DNA from 3 places in the Mesorhizobium sp. M0119 genome. Region 2 is predicted to be linked to each of the others. Evidence: predicted binding sites of a transcription regulator. Region 2 holds the regulator's gene; each other region holds the start of a gene.
What was found. The regulator PhoB, encoded in region 2, activates phosphate uptake and scavenging genes when phosphate is short. The targets are predictions, from matches to a motif close to TGTCATNNANCTGTCAT.
Positions count from the first base shown of each region.

Region 1 (5,622 bases), on a different contig from region 2:
ATGCCAGGGCGCATTGGTACTGCCGGTGCCGACGATCACCTTGCCGCGCTCGAGAACGGTGCGCAGCAGGCTGTCGGGCGCTGCCTGGGCCGCCGCTTTCCGAACGTCGACCGCGGTAGCGACGCTCATCACTCCGGCCGTTGCAAGCCCGGCCATTCCCAGTTTCAGAAATTCACGCCTTTTGGATGTGTCGTTCACGACGACCTCCTCTCGTGTTGTGTTCCCCTTTGGACCAGCAATACAGCATCGGTTGCAACTGGCATCATTGTCCCTTACAAGAGACTGCTGTACTCTGTACAAGACAGATTAACATCAGGAATCGATAATGCAAGATGGCAATGCCTTGGCCGCTCGATCGGACGTCGGTCTGGACGAGGACAAGAATTCGGGTTCCCGGGAGAAGGGCCTCAACCGGGTCCTCCAGATTCTGGAGTTTCTTCACGCGACCCAGCGCGCAATCGGCATTGGCGATCTTGCCAAGGGGGTGAACGCGCCGCGTTCGACGACCTACACGCTTGTGCGCTCACTGGTCGACGCTGGCCTGCTGGAGATGGCCGGAGACGGCAATCGGGTCTATTTCGGAAAGAAGCTTTATCTCTACGGAATGGACTATGTACGGGGCAACGACCTGCTCAGGCGGGGGCGCCAGGAAGTCGACCATTTGTCGCGCGAGACCGGCGAGACCTCGGAGTTGTGCATGCTGCAAAGCGGCCGCTACACCATCGTCCATTCAAGCCCGGGAACGAGGCCATTCAGGATCAGCTCGGCGACGGGTCTGCAAATACCGCTTCCCTGGACAGCGTCCGGGCGGCTGCTCCTCGCCGGCTTCGACAGGGCGGCGATCGAGGATATGGTCTCGGAAGACGATCTCGTACTGCCGGACGGCCGCAGGTTGCGGCTCGACGACTTCATAGCCGACATCGCCGTCGCCAAATCGGCCGGCTACTGCGTCACCTCCGGCCTTGTCGATGCCTACACAAAATGCCTGGCCGCGCCGGTCTTTTCAGCGCCGGGCAGGGTCGAGGCGACGATGTGCCTGGTGGTTCCCATCGATACCTCGACCGAAAAGACCGACGATCTGATAGCGCTGTTGCGCGAGCGCGCCGCACGGCTTTCGATCGCGGCATAGCCGCCTTTCCAGCAGGCCGGCGCCGGCGTTCGTTCAAGCAATGGCGTTCGTTCAAGCAATAATGTCTGGAATGATCTTGTCTTCCAGCGCCATCAGCCTGTCCTTCAGGAAAAGCTTCTTTTTCTTCATGCGCTGGATCTGCAGCGGGTCGCAATTCACGGCGATCATCGCGTTGATGGCCGCGTCGAAATCGGCGTGTTCCTGCTTCAGCCGGGAATATTCGAGGCGGATATCTGCCTGTTCCTGATCGGACATCTTTACCGTCTGCACGTCTGCGGCGCCCAAACTATGGGCCTGATTGGGCGGGACCGGGGGTCTTCTTGCACCGGCGCGCAGCCCATACCACATTTCATATTGTCGTGGAATGCTACCACGCAGCATTCGACATCGGTGCTCGATGGTGGCAAACTGTCATTATGCCGTCACAGAAGCGAGCCTGCGGTGGACGTACCTTGGCGGCTGCAATCGAGGAAACCATGAAAGGGAGAACCAATCATGTCTCTTGCATCCCATCTTGATGAGCTGCAGCGGAAACACGGCGACATCGAACGGGAAATCGACGATGCGATGACCCATCCATCGGTAGACGACCTCGAAATCGTGAATCTCAAGCGGCGCAAGCTGGCGCTCAAGGACGAGATTGAAAAACTGAAGGCGAAACCGACGACGCACTGAAGCCCTTCCAGGACTAGCAGCGCCGCCCGGCGCGCGATCTTTCCGGTGGCATCGCTATGCTGCCGGAAACACTCGTGGATTTGCGGCAGCTGCCGTCTTGTCATTACCGATTTGCTAGGCCTGCGCGCCAGTCGCCATTGACAAGCCATCTTTGCTCCTCCACCTCATGCCCGGACCTTCAAGATCAAAGGCAGCCGGCATGACCGGATATTTTTCCTCACCCTTCCCACGCCGCAGGTCGGTCGGTGTCGATGTCGGCGGCGTGATGGTCGGTGGCGGCGCGCCGGTCGTCGTTCAGTCGATGACCAACACCGACACGGCCGATGTCGACCAGACGGTCGCGCAGGTGGCGGCGCTGCATCGCGCCGGCTCCGAGATCGTGCGCATAACCGTCGATCGCGACGAAAGCGCTGCCGCCGTACCGGCCATCCGCGAGCGGCTGGAACGGCTCGGCATCGACGTGCCGCTGGTCGGCGATTTCCATTATATCGGCCACAAGCTCCTGGCCGATCATCCGGCCTGCGCCGAGGCACTGGCCAAATACCGCATCAACCCAGGCAATGTCGGCTTCAAGGACAAGAAAGACCGGCAGTTCGCGGCGATCGTCGAGATGGCGATCCGATACGACAAACCGGTGCGTATCGGCGTCAATTGGGGTTCGCTCGACCAGGAGCTGCTAACCCGGCTAATGGACGACAACCAGGCCCAGGGCTTTCCGCTGACCGCACAGGAAGTGACGCGCGAGGCAATCGTGCAGTCGGCGATCCTGTCGGCCGAAATGGCCGAAGAGATTGGCCTTGCCCGCGAGAAAATCATCCTATCGGCCAAAGTCAGCGGCGTGCAGGATCTGATCGCCGTCTACACCGAGCTTGCCACCCGTTCCGACCATGCGCTGCACCTCGGCCTGACGGAGGCGGGCATGGGCTCGAAAGGCATCGTCGCCTCGTCCGCGGCCATAGGCATCCTGCTCCAGCAAGGCATCGGCGACACCATCCGCATCTCGCTGACGCCGGAGCCGAACGGCGACCGCACGCGCGAGGTGCAGGTGTCGCAAGAACTGCTGCAAACCATGGGCTTCCGGCAGTTCGTGCCGATCGTCGCCGCCTGCCCGGGCTGCGGCCGCACGACCTCGACCGTGTTCCAGGAGCTTGCCCAGAACATCCAGGCCGACCTGCGCAAGAACATGCCGGTGTGGCGCGAACAATATCCCGGCGTCGAGAACCTCAAAGTCGCGGTGATGGGTTGCATCGTCAACGGTCCGGGCGAATCCAAACATGCCGATATCGGCATTTCGCTGCCCGGCACCGGCGAGACGCCGACCGCCCCGGTTTTCGTCGACGGCAAGAAGGCGGCGACGCTGCGCGGCCCGTCGATCGCCGCGGATTTCGAGAAAATGGTTTCCGACTACATCGAACGGCGATTTGGGCAACACGGCAAAGCCGCGGCGGAGTAGTTCTATGCGGCGTTTGCTTGGGGCGACGCTGGTTGTCATTTGCGGGCTGGGCTGGGCGACAGCCGTCCAGGCCGATCCGCCGCGGCCCGCCAAGCAGAAGCTGATCGATCGAGTTTGCGATCTTATCGAGACGCATGCCGACCAGAACGGCCTGCCCAGGGATTTCTTTGCTCGGCTGATCTGGAAGGAAAGCCGTTTCGATCCCAATGCGGTCAGCCCCGTCGGCGCGGAGGGTATCGCCCAATTCATGCCGGGTACCGCCAAGATGCGCGGGCTCGCCAATTCCTTCGACATCGAACAGGCGATCCCGGCCTCGGCAAAATACCTCGCCGAAATGAAATCCGGTTTCGGCAATCTCGGCCTCGCCGCCGCAGCCTACAATGCCGGCGAGAACCGGGTGACGCGCTGGCTGAATTCCGGCGGATTCCTCCCGATGGAGACCGAAAGCTACGTTTTGGACGTCATGGGCGAGCCGGCCGACAAGTTCACCGATGCCGCGTATGCCGGCGTCATCCGGCCGCTCGACAAGAAGGCGAGTTTCGCTGCCGCTTGCCGCGAGCTGCCGGTGATCATGTCCAGAACCGTGCCGATGTCGTCGATCAACATCAAGCCGTGGGGCGTGCAGGTGGCCGGCAATTTCCGTCGCGCCGCGGCGCTCAATCAGTGGAGCAACGTGAAGCGCCGGTTTCCAGCCTTGCTCAGCGGTCGCGATCCGGTGGTCAGCCGGGTGCGCACACCGATTGGCAGGCGCGGCATCTATGCGGTGCGGATCGGCGCCGACACCAAAGCCAGGGCCGACGATATTTGCCAGAAACTGCACAGCGTGGGCGGCGCGTGCATCGTGGTCCGCAATCGATAAGCCACAAGTCGGTGCGTTTCGCGTCGTTGCTGCCCATCTCGCTCCCCGCGGGCACTTCGTCCTCGACACGTGAATCATATTTTCGGTGAACCCTTAGGCAGGTCTTGCATCGTCGTCGATGCGGGGTAAGGTCCCCGCGATTTTTCGCGAAAGGGATCAGCATGGCCGACTTCAAGACACTGGACGACATCGGCAATATCAGCGGCAAGCGTGTGCTGGTGCGTGTCGACCTCAACGTTCCCGTCACCGAGGGCAAGGTCACCGACGCCACCCGTATCGAGCGCATTGCGCCGACCATCGCCGAGCTCTCCGGCAGGGGAGCCAAGGTCATCCTGCTTGCCCATTTCGGCCGGCCCAAGGATGGACCGACGCCGGAATTCTCGCTCGAACCGATCGCCAAGGCGACGGCAGACGTGCTCGGTCGTCCGGTTGGCTTTGCCGCCGACTGCATCGGCGACAAGGCGGCGAGCGCCGTTGCCGCCATGGAGAGCGGCGACGTACTGCTGCTCGAGAACACCCGCTTCCATAAGGGCGAGGAGCAGAACGACCCGGCCTTCACCGAAAAGCTCGCCGCCAACGGCGACATTTTCGTCAACGACGCCTTCTCCGCCGCGCACCGCGCCCACTCGTCGACGGAAGGGCTGGCGCATGTGCTGCCGGCCTTCGCCGGCCGTACCATGCAGGCCGAGCTCGACGCGTTGGAAAAGGGTCTTGGCAATCCCGTCCGTCCGGTTGTCGCCATCGTCGGCGGGGCCAAGGTCTCGACCAAGATCGACCTGTTGATGAACCTGGTGAAGAAGGTCGACACGCTGGTCATCGGCGGCGGCATGGCCAACACGTTTCTCGCGGCACGCGGCACCGACGTCGGGAAATCCTTGTGCGAGCATGATCTCGCGACCACCGCCAAGCAGATCATGATCGAGGCGGCCGAGGCCGGCTGCGCCATCATCCTGCCCGCCGACGGCGTTGTCGCCAGGGAGTTCAAGGCCGGCGCCGCCAACGAGACCGTCGCCATAGCAGACGTGCCGGCCGACGGCATGATCCTGGATGTCGGTGCAAAGACCGTGAAAACCATTGCCGAATGGATCGACCGCGCCGCGACCCTGGTCTGGAACGGGCCGCTCGGCGCCTTCGAGATCGAGCCATTCGACCACGCAACGGTGGCGACGGCCAGGCACGCGGCAGCGCGCACCAAGGCCGGCAGACTGGTCTCGGTCGCTGGCGGCGGCGACACGGTGGCCGCGCTCAACCATGCCGGCGTCAGCGACGACTTTACTTATGTCTCGACGGCCGGCGGCGCTTTCCTCGAATGGATGGAAGGCAAGCCCTTGCCCGGCGTCGACGTCTTGAAGCGCTAACTGCGGCAGCAATGGCAGTGCGAAGGAGTGCGCCCGCGACTTTCAATCGATTCGCGCTTGTTTGGCGAATTGGTTCGACTTGAACCTGCGTTGCTCTGGTGGTCTGCTGGGCGCGGATCAATTCTTTCAGGAGAAGCACGATGAGCGA
Region 1 is NZ_JAMYTU010000006.1:214,709-220,330, forward strand. It holds gene NKJ40_RS08880 (transporter substrate-binding protein) at 1-198, opposite strand, end outside; gene NKJ40_RS08885 (IclR family transcriptional regulator) at 326-1,129, shown strand; gene NKJ40_RS08890 (YdcH family protein) at 1,181-1,384, opposite strand; gene NKJ40_RS08895 (YdcH family protein) at 1,625-1,804, shown strand; gene ispG (flavodoxin-dependent (E)-4-hydroxy-3-methylbut-2-enyl-diphosphate synthase) at 2,004-3,257, shown strand; gene NKJ40_RS08905 (lytic transglycosylase domain-containing protein) at 3,262-4,116, shown strand; gene NKJ40_RS08910 (phosphoglycerate kinase) at 4,278-5,474, shown strand; gene NKJ40_RS08915 (class I fructose-bisphosphate aldolase) at 5,615-5,622, shown strand, end outside.
Region 1: NKJ40_RS08895 (YdcH family protein) is a predicted target of PhoB. The motif match lies at 1,539-1,555, and genes of this name have one in related genera.

Region 2 (5,622 bases):
ACAGCGACTTGACGGTATTGCCGCCGGGCGTGGTGAAATCCTTCACGCCGGCAATGTCGGTCATCTGCTTGCCGTCGGCCAGTTGCGAGGCGATCTCGGCGGCGTTCTTGCCAAGCTGGCGCGCGTCCTTCCATACCGACACGGTCTGTGTGCCGAGCGCGATGCGGTTCAGCGCGGCGTGGTCGCCGTCCTGGCCCGAAACCGGAACCGATCCGGCCAGCCCTTGCGCCGTCAGAGCGGCGACGACACCGCCGGCAGTGCCGTCGTTAGCGGCGACCACGGCATCGACCTTGTTGTCGTTCGCGGTCAGGAACTGTTCCATGTTTTTCTGAGCGTTGGCCGGCAGCCAGCCGTCGGTATAGGCCTCGCCGACATTCTTGATCTTGCCGCTGTCGATAGCGTCCTTCAGCACTTCCATCGAACCGGCAAACAGGAAATCGGCATTCGGATCGGCGCCCGAGCCCTTGATGAAGACGTAGTTGCCTTCCGGCTTCACCTTGAACACTTCGCGGGCCTGCATGCGGCCGACTTCCTTGTTGTCGAAGGTCAGGTAAAAGACGTCCTTGTTCTCGATCAGCCGGTCGTAGCCGACAACCGGAATACCTTCGTCCAGCGCCTTTTGCACGGCTGGCCCGATGGCCGAGGCGTCCTGCGCCAAGATGATCAGTGCGTTGGCGCCCTGCGAGATCAGGCTCTCGACGTCGGTGAGCTGCTTGCCGGGGTTGGACTGTGCGTCGGCGGAAATATACTTGTCGCCGGCGGCCTCGATGGCCGCCTTCATTGCGGCCTCGTCCGTCTTCCAGCGCTCTTCCTGGAAGTTCGACCAGGAAACGCCGATCACCTTGTCTTTAGCCTGCGCCACCGACGCCAGCGCCAGCGTCATGGCGACACCCGCCAGAATGGCGGTCGTGAATTTCTTCATCATATCCTCCCTGCGCCGCGTACGGCGTGACCAATTGGCTCAAAGACCAGCTTAGAAGCTCTAATTTTTTCGAGCCTCGAAAAAATACTGGCCCGATCTCCGGCTGCTGTCAACATCGATTCTGATGGATTTTGATGACTCTGCGAGTTTTTTCGAGCGTCGGAATAAACGATGACAGCGCCACCGGCATCTGACACTATTTGCCTGCATCCGACACTATTTGTCGGACATTACCGACGGCTTCCGGTTCATGAGCGGCCGCGGCAACCGGGAGGAAAGCAAACGATGTCGGTCGGAATCCGCCATGACGATTTGCGCCGGCGCAACCGGGCGATGGTGATCTCGGCGGTGCGCCGGGCCGGCCAGCCATCGCGTACTGAGATCGCAGCAACCACCGGCCTCAGTCATTCGACCATATCGGCGATCTCCTCCGACCTGATACGGGAAGGCATCCTCGCCGAGAGCAAGGCAAGTGAGCCCGTTTCGTTGAAACGCGGTCGTCCGCAGGTCGGCCTCGCCCTCAACCCGGAAGCGGCGGCGGTGCTGACCGTGGTTTTGTCGCTGAATTTCCTGTCGGCCGCCATTATCGACTATGCGGGACAGGTGGTCGCCGAGGAACAGCGCCGGCTGGACACGCTGACCATGCCGCGCGACGAACTGATCCGCGAATGCATGGCCATCGTCCGGCGCCGGCTCGAGGATCCAGACCTTGACGTCCGCAGTGTCGCCCGCATTGCCCTGGCGATTCAGGGCATTACCGACTCCCCTGCACGCGCCCTGCTGTGGTCGCCGATCACGCCGCAGACCGATATCGCCTTTGCCGACATGCTGGAGGACGAATTCGGCATCCCGGCCACGGTGGAGAACGACTGCAATATGATGGCGGTGGCTTTGCGCTGGCGCGATCCGGATCGCTATCGCGACGACTTCATCGCCATCCTGCTTTCGCACGGCATCGGCATGGGGCTGGTGCTCAAGGGCGAGCTGTTCACCGGCACGCATTCCTCGGGCGGCGAGTTTGGCCACATGATCCATCGTCCGGGCGGCGCGCTCTGCCGTTGCGGACGACGCGGCTGCATCGAGGCCTACGCCGGCAATTACGCCATCTGGCGCAACGCCAGGCAGATGAGCGAAGACAGCGAACCCATCGCCGACGTCAGCGACGCCGACATGCGCGCACTGGCGGCCCGGGCACGCGAGAAAGATGGGCCGGAACGCGAGGCCTACCGCAAGGCCGGCGAAGCGCTGGGTTTCGGTCTCGGCTCGCTGTTCGCGCTGATCGATCCGGCGCCGGTCGCGATGGTCGGCGCCAGTGCCGCCGCCTTCGATCTGATCGAGCCGGCCTTGCGCCAGGCCATCGCCCAGACCGCCGGCGGCCAGCATTCGGGCTCGATCTCCTTCGACACCGAACCAAACGAATTGCCGCTGATCCGCGAAGGCTGCGCGATGCGGGCGTTAAGCTTCGTCGACCAGGAGATTTTCGCGCCGGGCGCGCAAATGAGGCCCGGCGTCAGAAAGCACGTAGCCTGACCAGGCGGGTCAATCTTCCCTGATCGCATAACCGGCACCGCGGATGGTGCGGATGACATCCGGCATGCGGCCGTTGTTGACGGCTTTGCGCAGCCGGCCGACATGGACGTCCACTGTGCGTTCGTCGATGTAGATTGTCTCGCCCCAGACATTATCGAGCAACTGGCTGCGCGAGAAGACGCGGCCCGGATGCCGCATCATGAACTCGAGCAGCCGGAATTCGGTCGGCCCGAGCCTGATCTCGCTCTTCTTGCGATAGACCCTGTGCGATTCGCGATCGAGCACGATGTCGCCGACCTTCAGCACGCTGGACAGCACTTCAGGCTTGGCGCGGCGCAGCAGCGCCTTGACCCTGGCCATGAATTCCGGTGTCGAAAACGGTTTGACCAGATAGTCGTCGGCGCCGGTCGAAAGACCGCGCACCCTGTCGCTCTCCTCGCCGCGCGCGGTCAGCATGATGATCGGCAGCCGCTCGGTTTCGGGGCGCACCCGCAACCGGCGGCAGAGCTCGATGCCGGAAACCGCTGGTATCATCCAGTCGAGCACCAGAAGGTCGGGCACATTCTCCTGCAAACGGATCTCGGCTTCGTCGCCGCGTGTCACCACCTCGACCTGGTAGCCTTCGGATTCGAGATTGTAGCGGAGCAGCACACCCAACGGCTCCTCGTCCTCCACCACCATTATGCGTGGTGCGATCATCGGCTGGGCACCCCCATCATGTCACCGGTGCGGACATTGTCGTTTCGTCCTGCTTCGGACGATTGACCGGCAATTGCTCCCCGGTCAGCACATAATACGCATTTTCGGCGATGTTGGTGACATGGTCGCCGATCCGCTCCAGATTCTTGGCGCAGAACAGCAGGTGCGTGCAAGCGGTGATGTTGCGCGGATCTTCCATCATGTAGGTCAACAGCTCGCGGAACACGGACGTGTATTTGACGTCGATGCGCTCGTCGGCGGCACGCAGCTTGGCCAACCCGGCCGCATCGCCTGCAGCATATTCCTCGATGACGCCCTGCACCTGGATGAGCACCAGCTGCGCCATCGCGTCGATGGAATGCGACAGGTCGCGCGGTGTGACGTTGAGGCCGACCGCACTCACACGCTTGGCGATATTCTTGGCAAGGTCGCCGATGCGTTCCAGGTCGCCGGCCATACGGATCGCTCCGACCACATGGCGAAGATCGTGGGCCATCGGCTGGCGTTTGGCGATCAGGGTGATGGCGCGATCGTCCAGTTCGCGCTGACGCGCATCCATGATGGCGTCGTCGGAAACGACGCGTTGCGCCAGCACATTGTCGGAATTCAACAGGGCCTTGGTTGCCCCGCCGACCATCGAACCGGCGAGGTCGGCCATGTCGCGGATCAGCTTGCTGATCTGCTCGAGATCCTCGTCGAAAGAAGCGACTGTGTGTTCGCCCATGGTCCTGTCCTCATATGCATGATCGGAACGGCTCAGCCGAAGCGGCCGGTGATGTAGTCCTGCGTGCGCTTCTCGCGGGGCGACGTGAAGATCTTCTCGGTCCGGTCGAACTCGACCAGTTCACCCAGATACATGAAGGCGGTCTGGCGCGACACGCGCGCCGCCTGCTGCATGTTGTGGGTGACGATGACGATCGTGTAGTCGGCTTGCAATTCGTCGATCAGTTCCTCGATCTTTGCGGTCGACAACGGGTCGAGTGCGGACGCCGGTTCGTCGAGCAGAATGACTTCCGGCTTCACGGCCACGGTGCGGGCGATGCAGAGCCGCTGCTGCTGGCCGCCGGACAGGCTCAAGCCGCTGGCGTTGAGCTTGTCCTTGACCTCGCTCCACAGCGCGGCGCGCTTCAATGCCTGTTCGACGCGGCCGTCCATCTCGGATTTGCCGAGATTCTCATAGAGCCTGACGCCGAAGGCGATGTTCTCGTAGATCGACATCGGGAACGGTGTCGGCTTCTGGAACACCATGCCGATCTTGGTCCTCAGGAGGTTGAGATCCTGCGACCGGTCGAGAATGTTCTGGCCGTCGAGCAGCACCTGGCCCTCGGCCGTCTGTTTCGGGTAGAGCTCGTAGATGCGGTTGAACACACGCAGCAGCGTCGATTTCCCGCAGCCCGAAGGCCCAATGAAGGCCGTGACACTGCGCTCGGGCAGCGACAGGCTGATGTCCTTTAGCGCCTTGCTCTGGCCGTAGTAGAAGTTGAGGTTCTTGACCTCGATCTTCGTCTTCTCGGCGACCGTTTCGGTCATCGTCATGTCCGGGGACAACATCTGTGTCATCTGTCCTCTCTGCGTCCGGTAAGGCTGCGGGCGAGGATGCTCAAGCCCAGAACCGTCAGGGTGATTATGAGTGCGCCGGTCCACGCCAGCTGCTGCCATTCCTCGTAAGGGCTGAGAGCGAACTGGAAGATGGTCACCGGCAGGCTGGCCATCGGCGCGTTGATATTGCTGCTCCAGAACTGGTTGTTGAGCGCGGTGAAGAGCAGCGGCGCCGTCTCGCCGGAAATGCGTGCTATCGCCAGCAATATACCGGTGACGATGCCGGACAATGCGGCGCGATAGGCGACCGAACGGATCACCACCCAGCGCGGCGCGCCGATCGCGGCACCGGCTTCACGCAACGCGTTCGGTACCAGGTTGAGCATGTCTTCAGTGGTGCGCACGACCACCGGAATGACCAGGATGGCAAGCGCCACGGCGCCGGCAATGGCCGAGAAATGTCCCATTGGCCGCACCATCAGCTCATAGACGAACAAGCCGATGATGATCGACGGCGCCGACAACAGGATGTCGTTGATGAAGCGGACGACGGTGGTGATGCGCGAAAAGCGCCCATACTCGGCCATGTAGGTTCCCGCCAGCACGCCGATCGGCGTGCCGACCACAACGGCGATGATCGTCATCAGCAGGCTGCCCGCGATGGCATTGAGCAGGCCGCCGGCCTCGCCGGGTGGTGGCGTCATCTCGGTGAAGACCGCGAGCGAAAGCCCGGCCGTACCCTTATAGACCAGCGCGCCGAGGATGAGCGCCAGCCAGGCAAGCCCGATGCCGGCGGCGACGACGCAAAGCGCCATCATCACCGAATTCCTGGCTTTGCGGCGGCTGTGGAGCGATGAGGATGTCGACATCGGTCAGGCTCCCGTACGGGCGTCGATCCGCATCAGCATATAGCGGGCGGCGGCAAGGATCAG
Region 2 is NZ_JAMYTU010000055.1:8,050-13,671, reverse strand. It holds gene xylF (D-xylose ABC transporter substrate-binding protein) at 1-922, opposite strand, end outside; gene NKJ40_RS28755 (ROK family protein) at 1,208-2,452, shown strand; gene phoB (phosphate regulon transcriptional regulator PhoB) at 2,462-3,151, opposite strand; gene phoU (phosphate signaling complex protein PhoU) at 3,168-3,875, opposite strand; gene pstB (phosphate ABC transporter ATP-binding protein PstB) at 3,908-4,711, opposite strand; gene pstA (phosphate ABC transporter permease PstA) at 4,708-5,559, opposite strand; gene pstC (phosphate ABC transporter permease subunit PstC) at 5,563-5,622, opposite strand, start outside.

Region 3 (5,622 bases), on a different contig from region 2:
CGCGTAGTTCTGGAATACCATAGCGATGTCGCGTTCGGTCGGGCCAATGGCGTTGACCACCTTGCCGTCGATGGCGACCGTACCGGCCGAAATCGTCTCCAACCCGGCGATCATCCTCAGCAGCGTGGACTTGCCGCAACCTGACGGGCCGACCAGCACGCAAAGCTCCTTGTCGGGAATGGCGATGGAGACGCCCTTCACGGCTTCGACGCCGCTGGGATAGACCTTCTTCACGTCCTTCAGATCCACGGTCGCCATTGGCTTCTCACTTTTCGGATTCGACCAGGCCGCGCACGAACCAGCGCTGCATCAGCACGACCACCAGGATCGGCGGCACGATGGCCAGCATTGCCGTGACCATCACCAGGTGCCATTGGGTGTCGGCATCGGCGAAGGAAACCATCTTTCTCAGCGCGATGACGATGGTGTTCATGTCGTTGCTGTTGGTGACGAGCAGCGGCCAAAGATACTGCGTCCAGCCATAGATGAAGAGGATCACGAACAGCGCCGCGATGTTTGTCCGCGACAGCGGCAACAGAATATCGAAAAAGAAGCGCCATGGCCCGGCACCGTCGACACGCGCCGCCTCGACCAATTCACCCGGTATGGTCATGAAGAACTGGCGAAACAGCAGCGTTGCGGTGGCCGAGGCGATCAGCGGGACAATCAGGCCGGCATAGGTGTCGATCATGCCGAGATCGACCATCACCTTGTAGGTCGGCAGGATGCGCACCTCGACTGGAAGCATCAAGGTGATGAAGATCAGCCAGAAGAAGGTCATGCGCAGCGGAAAGCGGAAGAACACGATCGCGTAGGCCGACAGGATCGAGATGAAGATCTTTCCCACCGCGACGCCGAGCGCCATGATCGTGGTGTTGAGGAGCAGCCTGCCGACGCTGACCCCGCCAATACGACCAATGCCGCCGAACAACGCCTCGCTGTAATTGTTCAATAGCTGGCCGCCGGGCAAGAGCGGCAGCGGCGGCCTGAGGATCGTTTGCAGCGTGTGTGTCGAGGCCACGAAGGTGTAGTAGATCGGAAAAGCCACGATCAATATGCCAAGGATGAGCACGGCATGGGCGATGAAGGTGCGGAGCGGGGACTGGCCGATCATCGCTGCCCTCAGCCGTAATGGACTTTGCGTTCCACATAGCGGAACTGGATCGCTGTGAGCGCGATGACGATGGCCATCAGGATGACCGACTGCGCCGCCGAGTCGCCCAGGATCAGATTGACGAAGCCGTCATTGTAGACCTTGTAGACCAGCGTCTCGGTCGTCTTGCCCGGCCCGCCGCCGGTGACGGCATGAACGATGCCGAACGTGTCGAACAGGGCATAGACGGTGTTGACGACCAGCAGGAAAAAGGTTGTCGGCGCAAGCAGCGGGAAGACGATGGTCCAGAAGCGCTTGGTTTCGCCGGCGCCGTCCATGGCCGCCGCTTCGATCAGCGTTTTCGGCACCGCCTGCAGGCCGGCGACGAAGAACAGGAAATTGTAGCTGATCTGCTTCCAGGCAGCAGCCGACACCAGCAGGATCATCGCGTGGGTGCCGTTGAGCAGTGGGTCCCATGCGATGCCGAGGCTTCTCAGCAAATAGGCCAACGAGCCGATCGAAGGGTTGAACAGAAAAAGCCAAAGCATGCCGGCAATCGCCGGCGCCACGGCATAAGGCCATATCAACAGTGTGCGGTAGAGGCCTTTGCCGCGCACGGCCTTCTCGGCCATGACCGCGAGAAGCAGGGCCACAACCATGGCAACGATCGCGGTCGCAAGCGAGAACACCACCGTGACTTTGATCGAGTTGAGGTAGGCCGGATCGGCCAGCACCTTCCGGAAATTGACAAACCAGACGAACCTGCTCTTCAGCCCGAACGGGTCTTGCCTGAGCATCGACTGGTAAAGCGCCTGACCGGCCGGCCAGTAGAAGAAAACCAGGGTGATGGCGAGTTGTGGTGCCACCAGCAGGTAGGGCAGGATCTTGTTGGGAAAGACGATGCGTGCAGACAGGCTGATTTCCCTCGCTATCCAGGCATCGCCCACGCGCGCTCGCGCGGGCGATATTCCAACCGACTAACCGGGATGGTCTCGTTAGTTGTCCAGGGCTTCCTTGATCGCGGCGTTGCCGCGCACGACCGCATTGTCGAGCGCCTGCTGGGCGGTTTGCTGGCCGGCCAGCATCTTCTCCAGCTCCTCGTTCTGGATATCGCGCACCTGCGGCAGATTCGGCAGGCGCACGCCCTTCGAGTTGTCGGTCGGCGACTTTCCGGTCATCTGCAGGATGGGTGTCTCGCGGCCGGGGTTCTTGTCATAGAAGCCTGATTTCTTGGTCGCCTCGTATGCGGCGAGCGTCACCGGCAGGTATCCCGACTTCTGGTGCAGATATTCCTGCACATCAGTCTTGGACAGATAGGCAAAGAAGGCGGCAACGCCCTTGTATTCCTCGTCCGACTTGTTGCCGAACACCCACAGGCTGGCACCGCCCGGCGTCGTGTTCTGCGGGGCACCCTTGGCGTCGCTGTCGTAGGGAAGCTGGCCGATGCCATAGTTCATGCCGGACTTGACGATATCGCCGAGGCCGCCCGACGATTCGGTGAAGATGCCGCATTCGCCGGCGAGGAATATCTGCTTGGCTTCGGAGGTGCGCCCGCCATATTTGAACGTGCCGTCCTTGGCCAGGTCAGCGAGCGCCTTGAAGTGGTTGACGAAAATCGGCGCATTGATCTTGAGTTCGACATCACCGCCAGCCAGGCCATTCTGCTGAGTGGCCCAAGGCACGTCGTTCCACGCCGCGAAATTCTCCAGATGGATCCAGGTCAGCCAGGTCGAGGTATAGCCGCAAGAGGCGGCGCCGCTCGTCTTGATCTTCTTGGCAGCTTCCCACACCTCGTTCCAAGTCTTGGGCGGATTGTTCGCGTCGAGGCCTGCCTTCTGGAAGATGTCCTTGTTGTAGTAGAGGATCGGTGAGGAAGAGTTGTAGGGGAACGACAGCATGGTGCCGTCCGGCTTCGAATAATAGCCGACGATGCCGGGCAGATATTGGCTCTTGTCGAAGGTCATCCCGGCGCCGGTCATCACATCGGCCACCGGCTTGATCGCACCCTCGGCCGCCATCATCACGCCGGTGCCGACATCGAACACCTGGAGGATATCGGGCGCCTGGCCGGCGCGGAAAGCGGCGATGCCGGCATTCAGCGTCTCCGGATAGGTGCCCTTGAACACCGGAACGAGCTCATAGTCGCTCTGGCTGGCGTTGAAATCCTTGGAGATCTTGGCGACGACCTCGGCGTTGGCGCCGGTCATGGCGTGCCACCAGCTGATCTGCGTGACGGCGAAGGCGGAGGTGGTGGAAAGCAGGGTCAAGGTGGCGGCAATACCGGCCGCGAAGCCGAAGAACTTCATGTTTCATCTCCAGTTTATCATTGGCGAAAGGGGCACTTCCGCAAAGCCAATATGTGGCGCTGATGACAATCGGACAACGGTTTTGTTGCGGATCAATGAACATCATTTCTTCCTAAAGTGCACTCGCTACCGAAAGCGGGGCACCAGAAACCACATCACCGCTTTTTCGGCGCAGCGGCGCCGTTTTTCCCCTGAAAAGGTCGGCCTCACCGCCCACGGGTTAACCATTCGTTAAAATCTCCAACTGCTAATCAGTCACACCTCCCCTGTTAGTTTTGGCAGACCGAGTGAACCAGGATGCTGACGGTCTATAATTGTATCGTAAATCAGCACGATTTGAGACTCGTTGCGCTCGCCGCACTCGTCTGTGGAATTTCTTGTTTCTCAGCAGTTAATCTCCTTAAGCATGTCGGCCGATCGGCTGACCGAAACCGGCTTGTCTGGCTGATGATCGCCGCGGCTTCGACCGGGTTCGGCATATGGGCGACGCATTTCATCGCCATGACTGCGTTTACGCCGGGAATACCGAACGCATACGATCCGGGATTATCCGCCTTTTCGCTTGCCGCCGCCGTCATCCTGACCGCGCTTGGGATGTGGGTCGCCACCTTGCGCCGCGGCATCGACCATTTCCTCGTCGGCGGCGCCATTCTGGGCGGCGCCATCGCGACGATGCACTACATCGGCATGGCGGCTTTCGAGGTCGAAGGCCGGGTCGTATGGAACCTGCTCCTTGTCGCGATATCGCTTCTGGCCGGCGTGACCCTCGCGGCACTGGCGCTCCTTGTCGTCTTGCGCCGCCCGTCAGCGCTCGCCACTCTCGGCGGCGCCGCGCTTTTGACGCTGGCGATTTGCAGCTTGCATTTCATCGCGATGGCCGCGGTGTCGATCATTCCGGATTCCTCGATTGAAATATCCGAACATTCCATCGAGCCCATTTCCCAGGCCTTTGCCGCAGCGGTCGCCAGCCTGGCAATCCTTGTGCTGTCGGGTGCTGCGCTGTGGATCGACCTGCGCTTTCGCCGCCAGAAGCTCGAGGCCGATCGCATGCACGATCTCGCCAATGCGGCGGTGGAAGGTCTGATCGTTTGCGATGGCACCCGCATCGTCAGCGCCAATGACAGTATGGCGAAGCTGACCGGAACAGCGACAGCTACCCTCAACACGATGCAACTCGGCGAGCTTTTCGACGGACAGAGCGCAGCCGATATGTCCGGCTTCGGCGAACAAGCGCAGGAAGCAAAATTAAGGGGCAGCGACGGCACGAGAATTCCTGTCGAGCTGATCGCCAGGAACATCACTTACTGCGGCAGGCCTCATACGGTGCTTGCCGTTCGCGACATCCGTGAGCGCAAGAAGGCGGAAGAAGAGATCCTCCGCCTCGCGCATTTCGATCCACTTACCGGGCTTGCCAACCGGCGGAGCTTTTCTTCCCGGCTGGAAGCAGAATTCGCCTCGACGGATCGTGGCGGCAAGGATGGATATCTGGCGCTCCTGCTGCTCGACCTCGACCGGTTCAAGCAGGTCAACGACCTCTACGGCCACGGCGCCGGCGACGCCATGCTGCAGAAGCTGGCGCACTGCATTGCCGGCATCCCGCGCCAAGGGCAGTTGCTCGCGCGTCTCGGCGGCGATGAATTTGCCATCATAGCTCCGAACCTCCCCGACCCCCTGGCCGCAGGCCGGATAGCCGAGGACTTGCTGGCGGCGATCCGGGAGGAGAACAGGGTTTCGGTCGGCTCCGGCCTTGTCTCGGCCAGCATCGGCATCGCCTTCTTTCCGCTGGATGCCGAAGACCAGGCCGGGCTGATCAGCCACGCCGACACGGCACTCCATCGCGCCAAAACCGAAGGCAGGGACACTTACCGGTTTTTCGAGATAGCCATGGGCACCGCGGCCCGCGACAAGCGCGTGATGGAGCATGAATTGCGCCAGGCGATCGCCCGCAAGGAGTTCCACCTCGTCTACCAGCCCCAGAAGGAGATCCGCGGCGGCAGGATGATCGGCTTCGAAGCCCTGGTCCGTTGGCAGCACCCTGAGCGGGGTGACATTTCTCCGGCTGTTTTCATCCCCGTGGCAGAGGACAGTGGCGCGATCGCGCAGATCGGCGACTGGGTGCTGACGACAGCCTGTAGCGATGCCGCTCGCTGGACAAACCCGCTGATGGTCGCCGTCAACGTCTCCGCCGTGCAACTTCACAATCCGAACTTCAGCCGCAAGGTG
Region 3 is NZ_JAMYTU010000022.1:36,778-42,399, reverse strand. It holds gene ugpC (sn-glycerol-3-phosphate ABC transporter ATP-binding protein UgpC) at 1-258, opposite strand, end outside; gene ugpE (sn-glycerol-3-phosphate ABC transporter permease UgpE) at 266-1,114, opposite strand; gene ugpA (sn-glycerol-3-phosphate ABC transporter permease UgpA) at 1,123-2,007, opposite strand; gene ugpB (sn-glycerol-3-phosphate ABC transporter substrate-binding protein UgpB) at 2,089-3,399, opposite strand; gene NKJ40_RS20290 (bifunctional diguanylate cyclase/phosphodiesterase) at 3,697-5,622, shown strand, end outside.
Region 3: ugpB (sn-glycerol-3-phosphate ABC transporter substrate-binding protein UgpB) is a predicted target of PhoB. The motif match lies at 3,462-3,478, and genes of this name have one in related genera.